2 regions of the Actinomadura chokoriensis genome follow, and region 1 is predicted to be linked to the other one. Evidence: riboswitches for the same ligand, from Rfam matches in the RefSeq annotation. Region 1 holds a riboswitch; the other holds the start of a gene.
The links. Region 1 has a riboswitch for ZMP and ZTP ahead of ABFX46_RS25040 (bifunctional methylenetetrahydrofolate dehydrogenase/methenyltetrahydrofolate cyclohydrolase). Riboswitches for the same ligand answer to the same signal wherever they lie in the genome.
Positions count from the first base shown of each region.

Region 1 (3,386 bases):
ACGGCGAGAACCCGCACCAGCGCGCCGCCCTGTACCGCTCGCCCGGCGAGACCGGGCTGGCGGGCGCGGAGCAGCTGTACGGCAAGGAGATGTCCTACAACAACTACGTGGACACCGACGCCGCCCGCCGCGCCGCCTACGACTTCACCGAGCCCTGCGTCGCGATCATCAAGCACGCCAACCCGTGCGGCATTGCGGTCGGCGCCGACATCGCCGAGGCGCACCGCAAGGCGCACGCCTGCGACCCCGTGTCCGCCTACGGCGGCGTGATCGCGGCGAACCGCCCGGTCACCGCCGCCATGGCGCGGCAGGTCACCGAGAGCTTCGCCGAGGTGGTCATCGCCCCGGCGTTCGACGACGAGGCCGTCACCGTCCTGAAGGACCGGTTCAAGAACGTCCGGCTGCTGGTCTGCCCGGACGCCCCGGCCGGCGCCACCGAGTACCGGCGCATCGACGGCGGCGTCCTGCTGCAGGGCGTCGACCGCGTGGACGCGCCCGGGGACGACCCGTCCACCTGGGAGCTGAAGACCGGCGAGGCCGTGGACGAGGCCACGCTCCGCGACCTGGCGTTCGCGTGGCGGGCGATCCGCTCGGTGAAGTCGAACGCGATCCTGCTCGCCGCCGGCGGCGCCACGGTCGGCGTCGGGATGGGGCAGGTCAACCGGGTCGACTCCGCCAAGCTCGCGGTCGCGCGGGCGGGCGCCGAGCGCACCGCGTCCGCCGTGGGCGCGTCCGACGCGTTCTTCCCCTTCCCGGACGGCCTGGAGGTGCTGACCGAGGCGGGCGTGAAGGCGGTCGTCGAGCCCGGCGGATCGGTCAACGACGACAAGGTGATCGAGGCGGCGCGGAAGGCCGGGATCACCCTGTACTTCACCGGCGTCCGGCACTTCTTCCACTGACCGGTCGCAGGACCGCGGCGAACCCGGTGTGACGCGCAACACAGTCGCACCGGGTTTAGCCGCGGTTTTTGCACTTGACGGCTGCGGGTAGCCTCGGCGCAGCCGCGCCCCCTCATGACGCTCCCTTGACTCCGGCGCGGGCATTCCGTGATGGAGGCGCGATGGACGTGCTGCTGGCCCTCATGCTGAGATCGGTCTACCTGGTCGACTCCCTGCTGATGGACTCCCGCCAGGTGATCGGCCTGCTCGCCGCGTTCGTGGCCGCCATGCTCGCCGCCCAGCTCGGCTGGCACGGCACCGACCGCGTCCTCGCCTGGCGCAGCCGCTCCGAGGACTAGCCCCTCCCGCTACCGCAGCCGTGCGCGCAGGGCTCGGGCGGCGGCGGGCCATTCGTCGTCCGTCATGCCGTAGGCGGCGGTGTCGCGGATCGAGCCGTCCGGGCGGATCCGGTGCTTGCGGTGGACGCCCTCGAACGAGGCGCCGAGGCGTTCGATCGCCGCCCGCGACCGCTCGTTCCGGACGTGCGTGTGCCAGCCGACCCTGATCGCGCCGAGGTCGTCGAACGCCCGTCCCATCAGGAGCAGCTTCGCCTCCGTGTTGATCCCCGTCCGCTGCCAGCGCGCGCCGATCCAGGTGCTGCCGATGCACAGCCCGCGGTGGGACGGCGCGATCTCGTAGTACGACGTCGTCCCCGCGACCTCGCCGGTCGCCGCGTCGATCTGCGCCCACGGCAGGCGCGCCCCGCGCTCGCATTCGGCCAGCGCCTTGTCGACCAGCACGCCCATGCCGTCGGCCGTCGCGGGCTGCCGCTCGTTCAGCCACGTCCACACGTCCGGGTCCTTGGACGCCTCGAACAGACCCCCGGTGTGCGCGCGGGACAGCGGCTCCAGCCGCACATACCGCCCGGTCAGGACGGGCCGCTCGAACCATGCGTCGCTCATGCCGACCACGCTAGAAGGCGCCGGACCGGCCCCGGCAGGGCCACTCGGCCCCGATTTCCGGGTGCCACTCGCCCGTTACCATGGGTTTTCACGCGACTGGCGCGGCAAGGTGGATCACCACCGGGGAGCGAACGACAGTCCGGACACCGCGCGCCTGGGTGGACGGGACCTCGAGCCGGGCTCGGTCCTGCGGGGCCGTCCGGGCACCGGCGAGATCCACGCGGAGGAACGCATGACGGCACAGATTCTGGACGGCAAGGCCACGGCCGCCGAGATCCGCTCGAACCTCAAGGTGCGCGTCGAGGCGCTCCGCGACCGCGGCGTGACCGTCGGGCTCGGCACCGTGCTGGTCGGCGACGACCCGGGCAGCCACTCCTACGTCAACATGAAGCACCGCGACTGCGCCGAGGTCGGCATCGAGAGCATCCGCCGCGACCTGCCCGCCACCGCCACCCAGGACGACGTGGAGCGGGCCGTCGCCGAGCTGAACGCCGACCCCGCCTGCACCGGCTACATCGTCCAGCTGCCGCTGCCGAAGGGCCTGGACGAGCAGCGCGTGCTGGAGCGCATCGACCCGTCCAAGGACGCCGACGGCCTGCACCCGACGAACCTCGGCCGGCTCGTCCTCATGCAGCCGGGCCCGCTGCCCTGCACCCCGAAGGGCATCATCGAGCTGCTGCGGCGCTTCGACGTCCCGATCAAGGGCGCCGAGGTCGCCGTCGTCGGCCGCGGCATCACGGTCGGGCGCTCGCTCGGCCTGCTGCTGACCCGGCGCACCGAGAACGCGACCGTGACGCTCTGCCACACCGCGACCCGCGACCTGGCCGCGCACACCCGCGCCGCCGACATCGTCGTGGCCGCCGCCGGCGTCCCGGGCCTCATCACCGCCGACATGGTCAAGCCGGGCGCCGCCGTCCTCGACGTGGGCGTCTCCCGGGTGGACGGCAAGCTCGCCGGCGACGTCGCCGCCGACGTCCGCGAGGTCGCCGGCTGGGTCGCCCCCAACCCCGGCGGCGTCGGCCCGATGACCCGCGCGATGCTCCTGGCGAACGTCGTCGAAGCCGCCGAGCGAACCGCCTGACGAACCTCCGCACGGGCGCCGGCACGTGGACGGGGCCGCCACTCAGCACCGAGGTGGCGGCCCCGTACACGTTGCTCCGGGCGGGGCCCTGCGCCGTCACCTGCGCGGACCCCGTCCAGGAGGTTCAGCGATCGCCCTCGTACGCGCTGCCGGGAGGGCGACCGCAGGTTCACATCAGCTGGCCCTCCGTCCGGCGGCGCTAGGGGCCGGGCGGCTCGGCCCGTGGCCGTGGCCCGGCCTGCGGGTCTCCGCCGTCCGGACGCCGGGGACCCGGCCGTCCATCGGCGGACGGCCCTGGTGGGGGACGTGCACCGGCGGCAGCGGACGGACGAGGCCCATCGCGATGACCTCGTTGGCGAGCCGGGTGCGCCGGTTGGCGCCCTCGGGGATGCGGAACTTCTGGTAGAGGCGCAGCAGGTGCTGCTTGACGGCGGCCTCCGTGACGACCAGCTCGCCGGCGATGTC
Region 1 covers NZ_BAAAMW010000012.1:127,567-130,952, reverse strand. The annotation lists gene purH (bifunctional phosphoribosylaminoimidazolecarboxamide formyltransferase/IMP cyclohydrolase) at 1-899, shown strand, start outside; gene ABFX46_RS25050 (hypothetical protein) at 1,061-1,237, shown strand; gene ABFX46_RS25045 (GNAT family N-acetyltransferase) at 1,247-1,840, opposite strand; ZMP/ZTP riboswitch at 1,923-2,007, shown strand; gene ABFX46_RS25040 (bifunctional methylenetetrahydrofolate dehydrogenase/methenyltetrahydrofolate cyclohydrolase) at 2,073-2,921, shown strand; gene ABFX46_RS25035 (FHA domain-containing protein) at 3,096-3,386, opposite strand, start outside.

Region 2 (3,386 bases), on a different contig from region 1:
CCACGCGGCGGTCGACTTCGAGCGGCTCGGGCGCGGGGTGCAGGCGCTGATCTCGATCCGGATCCGGCCGCAGTCGCGGGAGGCGATCGAGTCGGCGCGGGACGGCATGGCCGCGATGCCCGAGGCCGTCGGGGTCTTCGTCGTCACGGGCAACGAGGACCTGCTGGTGCACGTGGCCGTCCCGAGCACCGCGTACCTGCGCGACTTCGTGCTCGACCGGCTCGCGCGGCGCAAGGAGTTCGTGGACGTGCGGACGACCGTCGTCTACGACTACGTCCAGCCGGTGGAGCAGGCCGAACTTCCGACGCCTGACCGGCGCTGACGCCGAACGTCCGGCAGTGCATCGCTCAGATGGCATGGCGCAGCCGAACAACTGACGCCGCTGCTTCCCACGACCGAACGAACCACGGCTGAACGAGAACGAATCCGCAGATCCTTCTAGCTTCGGTCGTATGGATCGACGAAGCAATCTGTCCGGGTCGCTGCTCGTGCTCGCGGCCGGGGTGCTCTGGGGGACGGTCGGGCCCGCGCAGGTCCTCGCCGGGCCGGACGCCGGTCCGGTGGCGGTCGGCGGGGCCCGGATCCTCTCGGGCGGGGTCGTCCTCGCCGCGCTGGTGCTCGCGGCGGACCGGCGCGCGTTTCTCTCGCTGGGGCGGCGGGCCCGGGGTCCGGTCGCGGCGGCCTCCGCGGCCACGGGGGTCTTCCAGGCGGCGTTCTTCAGCGCGGTCGACCGCACCGGGGCCGCCGTCGCGACGGCCGTGGTGTTCGGGCTGGCGCCCGTCTCGACGGGGCTGTGCGAGCGGCTCGTCCTCGGCACGCGGCTCGGCCGCCGGTGGTGGGCCGGGACGGCGTGCGCCGTCGGCGGCGTCGCGCTGCTGATGGTGCCGGGGTCGGCCGTCCACGTCGACCCGGCGGGCATCGGGCTGAGCCTCGTGGGCGGGACGTGCTTCGGCGTCTACACCGTGTCCGCCAAGGTCCTCACAGGACGGAACGCGGGCATGGCCGCCGCCGTGTCGGTCACGCTGCTCGCCGGGGGAGCGGCCCTGCTGCCCTGGACGGTCGCGGAACTGCCGGCCCTCGCGGAGCCGCGGTCGGCGGTGCTGGTCGCCTGGCTCGGGATCGCCGCGACGGCGGCCGCGTACATGTTCTTCGTCACCGGGCTCGGCGGGGTGGCGGCCGCGACCGCCGGGACACTCAGCCTCGCCGAGCCGCTGGTCGCGGCGGCGCTCGCGATCGCCGTCCTCGGCGAGCGGATGTCGGCGCCGGTCGCGGCCGGGTCGCTGCTCCTGCTGGGCGGGCTGTTCGTCGTCTCCGCCCCGGCGCGGGCGCGGACGGCCCGATATGATGGCGCGCACGTGACTGGCGCAGTCAAGGTGGAGACGACCACCGGGGAGCGAAACTAGTCCGCACGCCGCGCGCCTGGGTGTACGGGTCCCCTTCGCCGGGGCGCCCGAAAGTCCCGGCGCGAGCAGCGCGGAGGCTCACGATGCACCAACCGCCCGTCCCCCATCTGCAGGACCGGGATCCCGAGATCGCCGGGCTGGTCGAGGCCGAGGCCCGCCGCCAGTACGAGAAGCTCCGGCTGATCGCGTCCGAGAACTACGTCTCGCCGGCGGTGCTGGAGGCCACCGGGTCGGTCCTGACGAACAAGTACTCCGAGGGCTACGCCGGCAGGCGGTACTACGAGGGCCAGCAGAACATCGACCCGATCGAGCTGCTGGCGATCGAGCGGGCGAAGGAGGTGTTCGGGGCCGAGCACGCCAACGTCCAGCCGTACTCGGGGTCGCCCGCGAACCTCGCCGTCTACATGGCGTTCCTGGAGCCAGGCGACCCGGTGATGGGGCTGTCGCTGCCGATGGGCGGGCACCTCACGCACGGCTGGTCGGTGTCGGCCACCGGCAAGTGGTTCCGGCCCGTCCGCTACGACGTGCGCGCCGACACCGGGCGGGTCGACCTGGACCAGGTCCGCGACCTGGCGCTGAAGGAGCGGCCGAAGCTGATCTGGTGCGGCGGCACCGCGATCCCCCGGACGATCGACTTCCCCGCGTTCGCGGAGATCGCCCGCGAGGCCGGCGCGGTGCTCGCCGCCGACATCGCGCACATCGCCGGGCTGATCGCGGGCGGCGCCCACCCGTCCCCGATCGGGCACGCGGACGTGGTCACCACGACCACGCACAAGACGCTGCGCGGCCCGCGCGGCGCGATGATCCTGTCGACGGCCGAGCACGCGAAGGCGGTCGACAAGGCGGTCTTCCCCGGCCTGCAGGGCGGCCCGCACGACCACACGACCGCCGCGATCGCCGTCGCGCTGAAGGAGGCGGCGCAGCCGGACTTCGCCCGGTACGCGCGGCAGATCGTCGCGAACGCGCAGGTCCTGGCCGCCGCGCTGGTCGACCGCGGCTACGACCTGGTCTCCGGCGGCACCGACAACCACCTCATCCTGATCGACCTGACCAGCAAGGGGGTCGCCGGCAAGCCCGCGGCGCAGGCCCTCGACCGCGCCGGGATCGAGCTGAACTACAACGCGGTGCCGTTCGACCCGCGCAAGCCGTTCGACCCGTCCGGGCTGCGGCTCGGCACCGCCGCGATCACCACCCGCGGGCTCGGCGAGGAGCACATGCCGCAGATCGCGGAGTGGATCGACGAGGTCGTGCAGGGCACCGCCAAGCAGGACGAGGAGGTCGCCGGCCGCGTCGCCGGGAAGATCCGGGAACTGCTCGCGTCCTACCCGATGCCGGGCTGGGCGCCCGCGCCCTAGGCGGGCCGCAGGATCGTGATCATGCGCCAGGCTTCGGGGTCGGTGAGGGCCACCGTGTCCTCGCCGACCCCGAAGTCGCCGTACTGGGCGACGGTGCCGAGGCCGCCGGCGAGGTGGATCGCGGCGTCCAGCTCGGTGGCGGTCCAGAAGCGGTAGGGGACGACGTCGCGGATCACCCGCGTGCCGTCCCCGTCCGTGATCGTCATCGTGACGTGGTCGTCGGCGATCTGGGTGACGGGGTCGAGCCGGTCGGACGGCTCGCCCCACCGCACGCTCGCCCGGACGCCGCCGCGCTCGACCGTCCAGCCGGTGCTGACGCTCGGGTCGTCGCCGAGCCGGTCGCGGGGGTGCGACATCTCCACGACGTAGAGGCCGCCCGGCGACAGGTGCGCGGCGACGCGGCGCAGGTGCGCCACGAACGCGTCGAGCGTCATGAGGTGGGACGTCGAGTCGAGCATGGTCACGACGAGGTCGAACCGGCGGCCCAGGTCGAACCGGGTCATGTCGTCCTGGACGATCTCCACCTCGACGCCGGCGCGCCCGGCCTCGCGGGCGGCGTGGGCGCACATCTCCGGGTTCAGGTCGAGCGCCGTCGCGGCCAGCCCGCGCCGCGCGAACTCGCGGGCGT
Region 2 covers NZ_BAAAMW010000015.1:144,127-147,512, reverse strand. The annotation lists gene ABFX46_RS28435 (Lrp/AsnC family transcriptional regulator) at 1-322, shown strand, start outside; partial or broken gene ABFX46_RS28430 (DMT family transporter) at 453-1,253, shown strand; ZMP/ZTP riboswitch at 1,346-1,432, shown strand; gene ABFX46_RS28425 (serine hydroxymethyltransferase) at 1,487-2,758, shown strand; gene ABFX46_RS28420 (class I SAM-dependent methyltransferase) at 2,755-3,386, opposite strand, start outside.
Region 2: another riboswitch for ZMP and ZTP. It lies ahead of ABFX46_RS28425 (serine hydroxymethyltransferase); the one in region 1 lies ahead of ABFX46_RS25040 (bifunctional methylenetetrahydrofolate dehydrogenase/methenyltetrahydrofolate cyclohydrolase).